Linked DNA regions of Methanosarcina siciliae T4/M. Each later gene encodes a partner of the first gene's protein in a complex. Links are inferred from orthologs where the notes say so. Each region holds a gene or a part of one and is shown on either strand. Other genes may lie near its edges.

The links. Proteins that work in one complex are often made in the same cells at the same time.
Region 2: MSSIT_RS05130 (region 1) and MSSIT_RS03405 share a complex: the UniProt entries of both Methanocaldococcus jannaschii proteins name them as parts of the RNA polymerase complex. The link is inferred for Methanosarcina siciliae T4/M from one-to-one orthologs.

Annotation. Positions count from the first base shown.
Region 1 is NZ_CP009506.1:1,176,014-1,183,721, reverse strand. The notes cover bases 1,467-4,186. They hold MSSIT_RS05130 (DNA-directed RNA polymerase subunit H), read right to left. Parts: upstream 3,085-4,186; coding sequence 2,848-3,084; downstream 1,467-2,847. Other genes in these bases: MSSIT_RS05115 (PAS domain S-box protein), read right to left, coding at 3,845-4,186; MSSIT_RS05135 (DNA-directed RNA polymerase subunit B''), read right to left, coding at 1,467-2,634. Outside these bases: rpoB (DNA-directed RNA polymerase subunit B), read right to left, coding at 1-1,025; more of MSSIT_RS05135, read right to left, coding at 1,039-1,466; more of MSSIT_RS05115, read right to left, coding at 4,187-5,698; MSSIT_RS05110 (response regulator), read right to left, coding at 5,751-6,197; MSSIT_RS05105 (response regulator), read right to left, coding at 6,256-6,696; MSSIT_RS05100 (PAS domain S-box protein), read right to left, coding at 6,810-7,708. UniProt on the Methanocaldococcus jannaschii protein: DNA-dependent RNA polymerase (RNAP) catalyzes the transcription of DNA into RNA using the four ribonucleoside triphosphates as substrates.
Region 2 is NZ_CP009506.1:744,219-752,052, reverse strand. Bases 1,824-4,669 are described here. They hold MSSIT_RS03405 (DNA-directed RNA polymerase subunit L), read right to left. Parts: upstream 3,463-4,669; coding sequence 3,184-3,462; downstream 1,824-3,183. Other genes in these bases: MSSIT_RS03400 (exosome complex RNA-binding protein Csl4), read right to left, coding at 3,580-4,194; pscS (O-phospho-L-seryl-tRNA:Cys-tRNA synthase), read right to left, coding at 1,824-2,863. Also shown: MSSIT_RS03415 (MFS transporter), read right to left, coding at 1-1,186; more of pscS, read right to left, coding at 1,703-1,823; MSSIT_RS03395 (METTL5 family protein), read right to left, coding at 4,953-5,546; diphthamide biosynthesis enzyme Dph2, read right to left, coding at 5,742-6,749; hpt (hypoxanthine/guanine phosphoribosyltransferase), read right to left, coding at 6,730-7,299; MSSIT_RS03380 (FmdE family protein), read right to left, coding at 7,759-7,834. UniProt on the Methanocaldococcus jannaschii protein: DNA-dependent RNA polymerase (RNAP) catalyzes the transcription of DNA into RNA using the four ribonucleoside triphosphates as substrates.

The DNA.
Region 1 (7,708 bases):
TTGATGGATTCCGTAAGAATTACGGTGTCCACAATCCCGGTTTCGTTGGAACGCATGGTAACGGAGCTTTCTCTCCTCTGTTCAACTGCAATCCCGAAGTCGGAAGGCTCTTCTAAGAATCTCGGAGGGCTGGTTTTTCCTATAAGCACATCATTGGGACCGACCGGGGTTTCAGGGTTTACAAGCCCGTCTACGTCGAGGTTTGCATATGCTTCAGCGCTGCGTGATCCACGGTACTCAGAGTCGGGAATCTCGAACTTATCTTCCTGCCCTCCTGGATACCTTCTTTCTTCTCCTTCAAAAGTCCTGAGAAAGTGGCTTCTCCCAAGCCCTCTCTCAATCGAACCCTTATTGAAAATCAGCGCGTCTTCAATGTTATACCCTTCATAAGACAAAATTGCAACCACGAAGTTCTGGCCTGCAGGTCTGTCATCAAAACCGATTGCTCCGGAAGTCCTTGTCCTTGTAAGTGCCCTCTGTGGGTAGTGCAGGACGTGGGCACGGGTATCCGGCCTTAATTTCTGGTTTGCTGTGGATACTCCGATGCACTGCTTGATCATGGCTGCACCCATAGTGTTACGCGGAGATGCATTGTGTTCCGGATAAGGAACCATGCCGGTACAGATGCCGAGCATAAGTTCTGGGTCTATCTCCATATGGGTGTGCCTGGTAGTTATATCCGACTCGTAGAGTGCAATGTACGCGTTTTCTTCCTCTTCTGCGTCCAGGTACTCCACACAGCCTTCTTTTACGAGGTCCTCATAGGTGATTTCTTTGTTCTTCAATTTCTGTATGTGCTCTTCAGTTACCTTGAGAGCGCCGTTTTCCACAACAACGAGAGGTCTTCTTGCCCTGCCCATATCGGAGTTTATAATTACTTCCCTGGTATTATCGTTAAGAGCTATGTTGACCTGTCTGGATATGAACCCCTGCCGCCTCATTTTTCGGAGCTCTTCTGCGAGTTCCGCAGGGTTGTCATGGGTCCCTACGAGCTCACCGTTTATGAATACTTTTGCTTTAGTCATCTAACATCAACCCTCAGTCCCCGAACGCTGATCCGGAGTCGTCCGCATCTGAATAATCGTAGAAGTCTTCCTCTTTGTACTTTGTTTCGATTTCCGGAGTTTCTTCAAACTCTTCAATAATCTCTTCCCCGAACTCGTCGAGCAGGATTTCCTTGATCTTTGCCGGTATTTCGGGTACCTTCACAACTACTTTTTCGACATTGAGGTCGTAGAGTATCTTTTTAATGCTCTCAGTTTCCTCTATTCCAGTGGAGAGCTCGACCATTTCGGCAAAGTTTTTTACGAGACCACAATTGGGTCCTTCAGGGGTCTCGGAAGGGCAGAGCCGCCCCCATTGAGTTGCGTGCAGGTCACGGGCTTCGAAGTGTGGCTGGGCCCTTGAAAGCGGGGAAATTACACGGCGCAGGTGGGAAAGGGTAGAAATATAATCGTTACGGTCAAGAAGCTGGGAAACACCCGTCCTTCCTCCTACCCAATTCCCTGTTGCCAGGGGATGCTGCAGGCGGTCGGTCAGGACGTCTGCCCTTACAATCGTAGCGACGTTAAGTTCCCTGTTCCTCATGTTTGCACGTTCGAGCTGGTACTTTATGTCCCTTGCAAGCCTGTTAAAGGATACCCTGAAAAGGTCTTCCATCAGGTCGCCTGCGAGTTTCAGCCTCTTGTTTGCGTAGTGGTCTTTGTCGTCTTCGGTACGCTTTCCAAGTGCGAGCTCGAAGCAGGACTCGGCCATTCTTGCCAGGAAATGAGCCTTTGGGACCCTGTCTCTCATATCGTTTCCGAGGTGTGGGAAAAGATACCTGTCAATAACGTAGTTTGCTCTCTTTATCTGGTATTCCTTGGCCTGTCCGGCAGCAACCCTCGCCCCGATCTTCTCAATGGCCTCTTCCTGGGTTTCGACTTCGGCTTCTTCAAGGTTTTCCAGCATGAATTTGATGATTTCGGGATCACTTGAAACTGCATTTACTATATCTTCGTCAGTTACTATCCCGAGAGCCCTCATGAGTGTAATAAAGTATACTCTGCCGGATATGGAAGGGAAAGATACTTCAAGCAGGGACTTTCTCCCTCTTTCCACAATTACGAGTGCTCTGTACCCTCTTTTCTGGGAAAAGACCTTTGCGACCTCTATGGAGTCACCGTAACGTTCTCCGTACTCAACAAGAATTTTGTTGGGGGCAAGGTCTTCCAGGGTCATAACTACCCTTTCAGTACCTCCGATAATGAAATATCCCCCCGGATCAAGGGGATCTTCCCCATAGCGAACTTTCTCTGGCTCGCTAAGGCCGAGAAGATTGCAGATCTTGGATTTGACCATGATGGGAAGCTGCCCGATCTTTGCTTCCATTACTTCGGATTCGATCCCTTCTTTTACGACACTCATCTCCAGGTAGAGGGGGCCTGAGTACGAAAGGTTTCTGAGCCTTGCTTCGTTGGGGTAAAGCTTTTCTATTGCCCCGTCCGCCTCCTTTACCACCGGATGTTCTACCCTGATCTTGCCGAGTTTGAGGTAGGTGTCTTCAATGTCGGTTTCTATAATCTTCTGTTCATCAATGATCTTTTGCAGCCCGTAATCTATAAACTTGTTAAATGAGTCTATATGGTGCTGCACTATCTTGTCCCGTGTAAAATAAGCCTGCGACAGTATACTGCTTTCTAACGCGATGATAGCACCCTCTTTGCTTTATTAAAATGAAAATTAATAAACGATGATCCCAAGATCTTTATGCAGTCGTTGAATCTTTCCGTACGGTGGTGCATGGGATTCAAAAAGACGTTCAGTGAAAAAAATTCGGTCATGCAAGCGGTTAAAACTCCCCCCCACTTACTCGATCACAAGTCTGTAATAATCTGCCTCCCCTGCAGTTTGACTCTTCCTTGTGATTTTCACAACATCTCCGACGACAGCTCCTATTTCTTTACTAGCAGGATCCTGCACTTTAATTTTCGGAAGCTGTTCTTTCTCAATTAAATATTTGCTTAAAACAGACTTTAATTCTCCCTCTGAAATAATTTCATGTTTAGGGACTGACTCATGGTCGAGCAGGCTGAATTTTGTCAAATCCTTTCCTCCAAAAATAAAGCATCATAAAAAGACTTTTAGACGTTTCCTGCGGATGGCCTCTCCGCCGGTCTTATTAAGAACATGGCGGGCCCGTAGGGATTTGAACCCTAGGCCGACTGGTTAAAAGCCAGTCGCTCTGCCTGACTGAGCTACGGGCCCAGTTTGTTTATCTCTCCACTTCTGCATTTTGCACCATGGAAGGCTAATTTCTTAGCATGCAACCCTGCTGCCCCGCTGCATCAGGGAGCACCTCTTACACCGGTGCAACCCTCTAATTATAACTATACTATTTATAGTTTATGCCATGTTTGCTTTTTTTCTTCAAATTTCTGTAAATTATAGCTAAATTTCTTTGGCATGTGTTGAATTTATACAAATATTTTTCCTCATTTCCCGGAAAGCTATATGTACGAGAATTTTCACTTTTTAAAAAGTAAAGTTCAATTCGATTTGTTTCTCCACATATTCGGGTCAAACGGTAATTTTTGCCCCGATTTTGAGCCACCCGCCGCTTTCCCGAAAGCATCCTCCAAAAAAGAAGTATCAATTAAAGGTTACTTAATATGTTGTTACTTAATATGTTACTTAATTAAAGGTTACTTAATATGGTTACTTAATATAGTACTCCAAACATCCAATACTCCAAATATCCGATACTCCAAATATCCGATACTCCAAATATCCGATACTCCAAATATCTCGAAATTAACCCTCAAATCAGAACCGAGTAATAAACGATTTCCCCCGAAACAGATTCTTACTGCTTTTGTTTTACTGCAATTTTTATGATGAATTCAGTTCCGGAATCTATTTTCAATTCAATTTTTCCATCTAACTGATCTACCAGAATGGTAACCAGCTGCAGCCCAAGAGTACAGGGGCTTTCTGTATTAACACTTTCAGGAATGCCCACCCCGTTATCCGAAATTGTCAGAATAAGATTGAGGTTCTCATTATCGTTTCTTGTATTATTCCTTTCGGGGTTTTCGACTCCGGTATCTACTCCGGTATCTACTCCGGTATTTTCTACGCTGTTACTCTTGCATTCCCGGTTTTCTTCTCTGCAAAGTCTTATTTTAACCATTCCTTTATCTCTCTCCGGGAATGCGTGTTTGAAGGAATTTGAAACGAGTTCGTTGACAATTATCCCTAACGGGACAGCCGTATCCATGTCAAGGAAAGTTTTTTCTTCTATTTCCAGATGCAAATGGGCTTTATGATCTCCAATGTTGTAACACTCGAAGATATTCTCTACCAGCTTTTGCAGGTATGCTGCAAAATTCAGAGTGCCAATTTCCCCGGACTCGTATAGTTCTTCATGGATTAAAGCCATGGAGATAACCCGATTCTGGCTTTCCCTGAAGGCCTGCCTGACAGTGGGGTCTTCAAACTTTTCAGCCTGGAGGTCGAGCAGAGAAGAAATTACCTGCAGATTATTCTTGATCCTGTGATGAATTTCTTTTATGCGGGATTCTTTCATCGCAACAAGGGCTTCTTCTGCCATTTTTCTCTCGGTTATGTCATAAACAAAGCCCTGATAAAGCTCTTTATTCTCTTCGGAAATATTCTGGACAATTTCATGTATCCAGCGAATTTCTCCGTCTTTTTTCCTGATCCTATACTCGTGCTTGACAACTGCGTTTGGAGTAACTTCCATTTTGTGTACTTTTTCCAGGAACCCTATGATGTCTTCAGGCTCCACAATTTCTCGCCAGTGCAGTTTTCCGGAAAGGAAATCTTCTTTCGCATATCCCGTGAGTTCTTCAACAGCTCCATGTAAAAAAATAGGAACAAAGTTTTCATCCAGCTGAGCGCCTATCCCCCTGAAGTTCTGCAGATATGACTGGACACGCTCCTCACTTTTTAAAAGTTCTTCTTCTGCTTTTTTTTTCTCGGTTATATCTCTGGAAATAATTGAGATAGCAGTCAGGTTTTCAGAGCCACCAAAAACCGGAGAAAGGGTTATTGAGACCTTTATCTCCATGCCGTCCTTTCTTAACATTGAAGTCTCATAATGATAGATTTTCTCTCCTTTTTTAATCCTCTCAACTAACTCTTTGGTCTCTCCGACCAGAAGGGGATGGGCCAGGATGGACATGTGCTTTCCGAGAATTTCTTCAGCCGAATAACCATAAATTTGCTCCGCACCTTTGTTCCAGCTGACAATAATACCATCAAGAGACTCGGTCACAATCCCATCATTTGACGACTCCACAATATTTGCTAAGCTTTGAGCCTTCTCTTCCGCCTTCTTGCGTTCAATGGAATAGCGGATAGAACGTACTAATAACCTGCCGTCTGCTTGCCCTTTGACTAAATAGTCCTGAGCACCTTTTTTTACAGCCTCGATTCCGGTTTTTTCATCATTCATGCCAGTTAATATGATTATAGGAGTTCGTGAATTTCTGCCATTAATCTCAAGAAAGGTGTCGATGCCGTCGCTATCTGGCAATCTCAGATCTGACAATATAACATCAAATGAATGCTCCTTGAGAAGATCCAAACCCTCATTAAGGGTTTCGGCGCTTTTCAGTTCAAATGGGAAGTTGGCGAAATCTTCGAGTAATTCTTCAATTAGATTCGCATCCCCTGGATTATCCTCAAAAAGCAATATTTGAACCTTTTTCTCCATGCTGAACAGTCCTATCCGGGTCACTCTGAGCTTATTTTGACGGCAGTTTCACAACTTCAAGCCAGAAATCTTCTATGGATTTAATTACCCTTATGAATTGATCAAAGTCGACAGGTTTAGTAACATATGCGTTGGCGTGAAGATTATAGGATTTGAGTATATCTTCTTCAGCTTTGGAAGTGGTTAGAACTACCACAGGTATATTCTTCAGGTCATCATCTTCCTTTATTTCTTCAAGGACCTCTCTTCCGTCCTTTTTCGGCAAATTCAGATCCAGAAGGATTATATCCGGGCGTGAAATGCCAGAAAACTGCTTTTTCCCGCGTAAAAAAAGTATTGCTTCTTCTCCGTCCTCTACAATGTGAAGATTGTTCCTGATTTTTGCTTCTTCGAAAACCTCTTCAATTAACCCGACATCTCCTTCACTATCCTCTACTAATAGAATTTCTATAGGTTTAGCAGCTACATTTGTTTTCATTTATATGGACCTTCTTAACTGGTTAGGCAAAATAGAAATTTTGAACATTATTATCTTTTTATGAAAGATTTACGACTTCAAGCCAGAAATTTTCTATGGATTTAATTACCTTTATGAATTGGTCAAAGTCAACAGGCTTGGGGACATATGCATTGGCATGAAGCTTATAAGATTCAAGTATGTCTTCTTCAGCTCTGGAAGTGGTTAAAACAACTACAGGTATTTTTTTAAGGTCTTTATTTTTTTTTATTTCTCCAAGCACTTCACGTCCGTCTTTTTTCGGTAAATTCAAATCGAGGAGAATTATTCCAGGGCGCGGGACATCTGAAAATTTTCCCTCTCTAAGTAAGAAATGTACCGCCTCTTCTCCGTCTTCTACAACATAAAGTTTATTCCGGACTTTTGAGCTTTCGAAGACTTCTTCAATTAACCCAACATCTCCTTTGTTATCTTCCACCAAAAGAATATCTACCGGTTTAAATGCCGTGCATGTTTCCATTTACAAACCCTTCTTAATTACAAGGTAAAATTTTAAATTTTTTTTATCTCGGACAAAAAGCTTATCGGGGTTTAGCCGGTCCCAAGAATCAAATTTTCACTCCTCAATTTTATTTAATGCAATTTTTCAAAGCTGGCCGATAAAGTGAAATAAAAAGTTGAACCTCTTCCCGGCTCAGACTCTACCCATATGTCTCCTCCATGCCTTTCTATTATTTTTTTACAAATTGAAAGCCCGATTCCCGTTCCCGGATAGTCTTCCCTTTTATGCAGCCTTTTAAATAATTCAAAGATCTTCTCCGCATATTTGGGATCAATTCCAATTCCATTGTCCTGCACCGAAAATCGCCACTTGTCACCTTCGTTCTCCGCGGAAACATGAATTTTTGGGGTTTCTTTACTGCGGAATTTTATTGCATTGCTGATCAGGTTCTGAAATACCTGAGTCAGCTGAGTGCCGTCTGCCATTATCTCAGGCAAAGAATCGTATGATACGGTAGCTTCATTTTCTTTTATGGAAAACTCCAGATCAGATAACACGTATTTCAAAATAGATTCGCAATCAGTAGGTTCTAATTCTCTTGCTTTGGTGGTTACTCGGGAAAATTCAAGGAGATCATTTATCAGGCTCTGCATACGAGAGGCTCCGTCCACGGCAAAATAGATGTATTTATCAGCCCTTTCGTCAAGTTCGCCCTGATATCTCCTTTGTAAAAGCTGCAAATAACTTGCTATCATCCTTAACGGTTCCTGTAAGTCGTGGGACGATACGTAAGCGAACTGCTCCAGGTCTGCGTTTGAGCGGGCAAGTTCTTCCAATTTCAGTTCTAATATTTCTTCTGCTTTCTTTAGTTCGGTAATATCCCTGGCGGCAGCAAAAACTCCAATAACCTTACCGGATTCATCCCTGTAAATAGAAGCATTATATAATACGGGAGTTACACTTCCATTCCTGTGCTGGATTTCAAGCGCATAATCCAGCACTGATCCTTTTCTGAATACTTGCTGATATC
Region 2 (7,834 bases), 430 kb from region 1 along the record:
CAGCTTTTTTTCCATTCACAGCCTTTTTCCCATGTAACAAATAATACAATAACAGGCATATCGCTCCAATAACTGCCACAACCGTATACATTCCTCTGTAACCAGTAAAAGGAACCAGTAACCCAACCAACAAGGGACCGGTTCCCATTCCTATGTCTGAGAACGCAAAATAGGTTGAATTCGCCAACCCCATACGATGTTGTGGAGTTATTTTAACAGAAATGGCCTGAGTGCTGGATTGTATAGCCCCAAATCCAAGACCTATTAAAGCTGCAGATAATAAAAGTATATAACCGTGATGAGCCTGACTAAACAGGACCATACCAGTTGTAAATATCAGAATCGCCGGGTACATGATTGAATTTTCACCCTTGAGATCAAACAACCGGCCAATAACCGGTCTCGAAATTAAGATTATTATAGCATACACTAAAAAAAAGAAGCTGGCTGCACTCATAAGATGAATTTCCTGTGAGTACACCTCAAGGAAGGACACGACGCTTGAATAACACATGAAAATAAACATACAAACGATTGAAATTGGAACTACCTTCGGTTCAAAGAAATTATTGAATTTGAACCCCTTCATTATAGTCAACTGTTCTTTTGTTAGTTCCATCTCACGTAAAGATGATAAAAACGGTAAAACCAAAAGGCCAGTTGCTGACGCAATTGTACAGGCAGTAAAAATCATGCTGAAACTGCCGTGCTGACTGAGGAACATACCTAAAAACGGACCGACGGCTGTTGCAAGTATCTGGCTTAATCCAAAATAAGCAATACCTTCACCTTTCCTTTCCGCAGGAATGATATTCGCAACGATTGTAGCTGTTGCTGTGGTAGTAATACCAAATGCTATTCCATGAAGAAAGCGGACTGCAAGCAGGATGACTACATTATTAACTCCAAAGTATAACAACGTCATAAATAAACTCAAAAATACTCCTGAATAAAGTGTCTTCTTATGACCTATCCGTCCGATCCATTTTCCGATAAACAGACGCGCAAAAAGCCCACCAATTATGAATATACTGGCAGAAAAGCCGGCTTCACCCGGAGATGAGTCAAATGTATTCATTGCATATCCGGAGACAATTATCATTAATAAGTAAAAGTTTAAAGCAGCGAGTAAATTTTCAATGAAAATGAGTACGAAATCTTTAGTCCACAACTTTGATTTTGGCAAGTTAAGACAGTCTCCTTAATTATTCTCTAAAAATACCTTTCAGATCGACTGTATGTGCCAGTTGCTTTGCGTGTTTAGAAAAGACATATATGCTAGAAATATCTGCACATATGCCAATCGTAACTGTTTGTTGACCTATTAGACCACTGGCTGTTTCGATTATGTCAGCTTTTTTATAGACTGAACGATTATCAGTCATTAAAATTTGAAGTCGTCTTACTAATTGTATTTGAGAGAATAAGTAGTTAACTACCTATTTTAGGAAGAACATTGTGAAAGAGAAACTATTTCAGAAATATCCAGTTCATAAAGCGATTTTACCACTGTAAATGCCCCCGTCCTGAAATACTTATTACTGTCGTACAATATGACCGACACATGGAAAGGGAAGAGAAGGAGACCGCGTCAAGGCAAAGCAAAAAATCTACTTGACAGATTAAAAAAATGTTCAGGATGCCCGGGGCAAAGAAAATGATTAAAATTACTCCCGGGCTTCAAAAAATAAATTGAGTGGGCTTAAATGTTCTCGTATTTCTTCAGGATCTCCTCAAAAGAATCCGCAACAACGCCGAGCTTTTCTTTTCCGAGCCCGAAAGTGCTGAGCTTGAAGTATTTCGTAAGCCCGGACTTGATACCGTGAATGTTTCTTTCTTTGAGCTCTTTGTAGAGGAAATACCTGCCTTTCTTGACCTTCTGGGAAATCTCGTAGAAGCCGGGAGCTTCAAAGAACATAAGGTCGTGAGAATGGGGTTTCTGCCCGCGCTGGATAAAGCCCATGTCCTCAAGCCTTGCAGAGAACCACCGGGCGTTTTCGACTTCCTGGTCCCAGTTACTGACGCGCTTTACCACTTCTGGAAAAGATGCAATCATAGTCATAACCGTTGCCCCACGGGCAGTGCAGCCAAGAAGTTCGACTTCCTTTACCTTGCTGTATATAGATTTTCTGAATACGATTGGGGCATATTCTTCGCTTACGCCGAGCACTCCGACAGGCCCGGAGGCTGCCATTGACTTATGCCCGCTACCCACTATAAAGTCAGCTCCGATTTCTTTTGCGGATACGGGCATTCTTCCCACACAGTACGCCCCGTTCAGGAGAAGAGGGACATCATACTCATGGCAGACGGATGCGATCTTTTCCGCATCCGGGATGTTTCCGTAGCTCCCGTCAGGATATGTTACAAGGGCAAGAACGGGGGGTCTTCCACTTTCCTTTGTGACCTCTTCGATTGCTGTCCCGTACCCTTCGGGATCAAGATAGTATTCGGGGCTGCCTGCATGTGGCACCACTTTTACATTCAGACCGGCTCTCTCGGCTGCAACATAAGAGGAGTAATGGGCAAGCCCGTCAAGCACGATCCAGTCCCCGGGCTTGCCCATGGAATGCATAACCGCAAATTTAGACTCTCTTGCCCCGTTTGTAACCCTTGCCTCATCACAGCCTAAAAACTCAGGGAGAGCTTTATGTACGAAATCATGGATAGGGGGTTTTTTAATCTGATCCAGAATCCCACCACAGAAGTCGCAGACAGAGTAACCGTCTCCCCATTCCACAAGGGTCTGCCTGGCTGCCTCGGTCAAAAGTCCGCCAGTCTGCAGAGGGTCGATATTTATGCTGCCGAGGGTTTCTCGCTTTATGAAACCATACTTCTGTAAAGATGAGTCGTCAAGTGTCATTTTATTTATACCTCAGTGATAACGGTAAATTTCCTATTCAAACGATAAATTTCTCCTCTGGTTTCTGTCCGGGTTATGAGAGCAGATCTGAGAAAATTAACTGCCTGAAGCTCTATATAATCAGTGATATATCAGGAATTCATAAAAAGGTATTCCAGAAGCAACTTACAAATAGACAGTAAAATCCCGTAAAACTTCTCGTGAAGGCGAACGAAATACTATCCGGAAACCCTTATCTAAAGTATATGGAGCAGGAGAAAGCCCCTGGAAAGAAAAAAAGGCAAAACGTCTTTTAAGAGACGTCCTGCAAGTCATCGGCTTCAGGCATTTGCTGCCTTGTTGAAGACATCGATGAACTCATCACACTGAGCAATAATGATTGCTGCCGCTTCCTTTAAGACCAGAATCGGGTCTGTACCATCGGTTTTGATGTAAAGGATAGGGTCACTGATGCTCACGTGTTTCATGTCGTAGAAAGCCGCTTCAACCCTTTCATCTTTGATCAGGAGGTCCTTAAGAAGATTGAGAAGGGTATGAGTTTCGCCTATAAGCTCGACTTCAAGCTCGCTATTTGTTTTATTAAGAATGTTCAGTTCCATTGGTGACCACCTGTAAATGGTGAGTGATATAGCTGGCTATATTACAGCCTGCCGCAAAATGCATAATCCGTCATAACATGCCGAACCCTGCATAAAGTAAGATGGGGAAAGAGAAATTTACTGGATTCCTTTCCCGTACTCGGTTGAGATCTTGCGGGTTTCAGTCATATTGCAGACCGGGCATTTAAGCTTTTTCCCTTCCAGGACAAGTTCGCCTCTGCAGTTTGAGCAGTAAGCTTTTACAACTCCAAGGGAATCTTCGGATGTTGTAAGGCGCATTCTGTCAACGTCAATGACTCTGGCTTTTATGATATCAGAGGGTCTGAACTCATCTGAGAGTCTCTTTACATAGGAGTCCCTCACATTTGAAACATGGACATCCCCTGGCCTTGAGTTGACAATTTCCCTGTTCTCTTTTCCTTCTATGCCTGCAACTTCCACCATCGCCCCGGACTCGCGGACGTCAGTGATCTTGCCGTAAACTATGTCCCCTACCTTAAGGATATTTGGGGTAAGGGTTTTTGGCTTAACCGAGACCACTCTGGCTTTTCTGTCAATGAGCACACTTCCTGTGGCAGTGGAATAGATATCCCCACCAATTATTGTGGCCCCGGAACCTGGCTTAAACTCTTCTGTAGTTCCGACAAGTTCACCCGGAAGGACAAAGCCTCCTTTTTCAAGGTCTTCTTCAGATCTGACGGGTTCTCTGGCTGGCGGCCTGAACCCCGGCATTTCCTTCCTATCTCGGGGAGATTTCTTAGAATATGGGAATCTTCTCTTTTTTCCAAGGTCACCTTTGAACTGGTCCTTTGACTGATCTCTGGACCCACGGGACTGACCTTTAAACTGATCCCTTGAACGACCTTTAAACTGGTCTCTGGACTGGCCGCGGGACTGATTTTTAAACTGATCCCTTGGCTGATCCCTTGGCTGGCCCTTAAACTGTTCCCTGCTTTCTGCAGCTACCGGAACCGATTTTTCAGCAACCGGTTTTCCTTCCCCAGGGCCTGTTAATTTTTTCCTGGTAGTCTTATTTTTTCGGATTCTAATAATGATCCCTCATTCGAATTATCGTTAATAGTAGGTGTAAATAAGTTGTTTTATCGAATTTCAGAAATTTTCAGAGAGTTTTTGGCGGCAATTGAACCCATAGAGAATTTGTCCTCGGGAGGAATAAGGATCAATCTCCTTCCGAAGTATTTTCCAGTCAATTCTTCCCTTACAGATGGCATACGTTTCTATGTATACAGATTGTTTTGCAGAGCAAATATTATTATAAAGTAGCCATCCAATTACCAGAATTACCTCCCCGATATATCTATCCAAACCTGGGATATTTCATTGTTGTGGAGAATTCCATTGTTACGGATATTCTCTACACCATTGACAAGTTCTCTATACAAGAGATTTATTATTCCGCCTTTCAAAGTGAGATCTGAAGATGCAAAGCTGTAAAACACGAAGCCGGAAATGGCTCCTGAACACAAGCTTTATTTATGAACAGAAATCCTGTAAATCTCTACCTCAATAATTTCTCTTTCTTTTTGATGGAAGTCGAAAGTCCTTTTAAGAGGAAATTTCGCAACGTATGAGTGTGTAATGACCGCAGGCTTAATGAACTTTTGGATAAAAGCAAGGCTTCCACGGTTGTGGATGGAATATATTACCTCACTTGTTCTTAATGCTGACGAAAGAAACGGCCTATCCCTGCCTTTAACTCTTGCCCCGAAAGGAGGATTCATAAGTGTGGTTTTTAAGTGCCCTGAAACGTCCGAAATATCCGAGCAAATGAACTCAACCTCCACTCCGACCTTTTTGGCATTTTTTCTGGCAACCTCAAGCGCTATTGGGTCCGTATCATATCCCACGACCTTCCTGGCTCCCAAAAGTTTTGCCCCTATTGCAAGAATCCCTGTACCGCAGCCCAGGTCCTGGACCGATTCTTTAAGGTCTCCCTGCATGTAAGCAAAATGGAGGATTTCCGCCGCAAGAGGAGAAGGGGTCTGGTATTGCTCCAGCTCAAGTTCGGGACTGGAAAAATCTTCTACTTCTTCAAGCAGCATCTCAAGTTTTCTCTGTTTCATGTCTGTTGAATTTTATTGGTTTCACATTTGATGCGCATTCTCTGTTTCGTTTTTCAAGTACTCTCGGATTTCTTTGTGAGTATTCTCGGATTTCTTTGTGAATATTCTCAGATTTCTTTGTGAGTATTCTCGGATTTCTTTGTGAATATTCTCAGATTTCTTTGTGAGTATTCTCGGATTTATATCCGTAAAGGGTTATACAGGCTCCTCGGTAATTTCATCGAGTACAAGCCTTTCCCATTCCCGTTCTTCAAGCACGATCTCAAACTCCTGGGGAGTCAGCATTGGAGAGGGGAAACGGCCAACTTCGTCCACGGCAAGCCGTGGGCAGGCAGTATTTACAAAAGCATCCACTTTGAACTGAAGTAACTGGTCAGGGGTTACGAGATCGATAAGGATCAGGTGAGCTTCTTTTCCGTGTTTTTTTGCAATTTCTTTGAGAGAAGAGGCGAGTTCCATCCTCATCTGTCCGTTTTTGCTTGAGACAATGATCCCGAAAACCTGTGCATCCAGAGACTTTGCAATTACCGCACTCCGCTGGCGGAGAATCCTTGAAGGGTCAACTTCCCGGACTTCTCCGGAAAAGGGGTCAGCTGCAAGGACACGTTTTTTTGTAGAAAGGGCTACCCCCAGCGGATGGAAGTCCCCGCTTCCGATATAAAGGTACTCATCACAGACTTCATCCCTTGCTGCCGAGAAATTGCAGCCGAGTACCTGCCCTGCATAGGCAAGCCTGGAGTCCCCGCGCCCGATGACGCAGGTCTTTCCCCCGCTCTCAAGCACCCTGCACACGTCAGGGAGTTTGTGGACATGCTGGACAGTGGTAATCAGTCCGATTATCTCTCCTTTAAGTTCCGGAAGAGCCTTCTCGACAACGGGTCGGACATCAACCGAGGAGCGGGTTTCGATAAAGTACACCTTATCCGAAAGCCGGACATCTTCCAGTTCCGCATGCCCGAAGTGGAAAAGAAGCTCAACATGGTCAAGAAGCGTCCTGTCAAGGTCGCACGCTCCGAAACAGGGATCGCCCGAGATGAGCACCTCAGCTCCGGTTGCCTTCTCAACGATTTTTGCAAGCTCCGGACCTTTGCGTTTCAGCCCTTCAGGAAACTGAAAGCCCACACGCTTTGCTTTCGTATCCTTTATCACGCTAATTATATAGTCAGGCCTTAAATCAAACGCTTCACTGATCCCCAAAGACATCCTGAATCTCCACGCCCTTCTCGCTCACATCAATTGTGACGAGAATCTTGGGTTCAACTCCGAGTTCCTTTAACTTAAGAAGTCCGTCTCCACGCCCTATAACGGAAATTACATCCGTGATCTCGACACCCATATTCTGCAGTGCCTTTGCAAGAGCGAGAAGCGTTCCACCGGTACTGACAACGTCGTCCACGATGACGACTCTGTCTCCCTTTTTGAGCCCGTTTATATAGAGAGTCCCTTTAGAATAGCCTGTACTCTGGGAAAGTTCAACTTCCCCTTCAAGGAAGTAAGGCCGCTTCCGGACAATAGTCAGAGGAATTCCTGTTTTCAGGGAGAGAGCATTTGCAACAGGGATACCCATAGCCTCTACGGTAAGAATAGTGTCAACATTCAGATCTGCTATCCTCTCAATGTAATCGGAGATCTCTTGTACCAGCCGTGGATCGATGGAAGGGACACCATCAGAAATAGGATGGATAAAATAGTTATATTCCCCTCGCTTGATCACAGGGGATTTAACCAGTGAGTCTTTCAGTCTTTCAAGCATGGTTTTAACCTTTTTCTGGCTGTTTCAATATTCCGGGAAGTAAAAAAACCCTGAGATCAGATCCTGCACCCTCAAGTATACTTCCTTTCAATGCGGATGCTAATAAACAAACCCGCTTTCCGGAAAGATAAATCGAAGTCAGGAAACATCGAAGTACTTGATATAGCTTTGGTTTTCCGGATGCTATTTCTATTTACACCGGAATGCAGGAAATTTGTAATATTGATAGTTAAGTCAGTGTTAATAAATTTAAGGATAATAAAGGTAAGAAATTATAAAAAATAAGGAAATATGTAAAACCCATTAAAAATAAACAGGGTAAAAAAGAAATCAAGGGAAAAAAGAAATAAGGGTAAAAAACCTCAAAGTTTTCAATCGTTAGCATCAGGAATTTTACCCTGTTTTAGACATATTCATCCCGTTACCAGTTCAAAGGATTCCATGTTTCAGACGCTCGCATCAGTTGAGCAGTCCGAGAACTTCATAGGGATTCGTATCTGCCAGTTTCATTTCGCTCAGGGTATCCGAATCAATG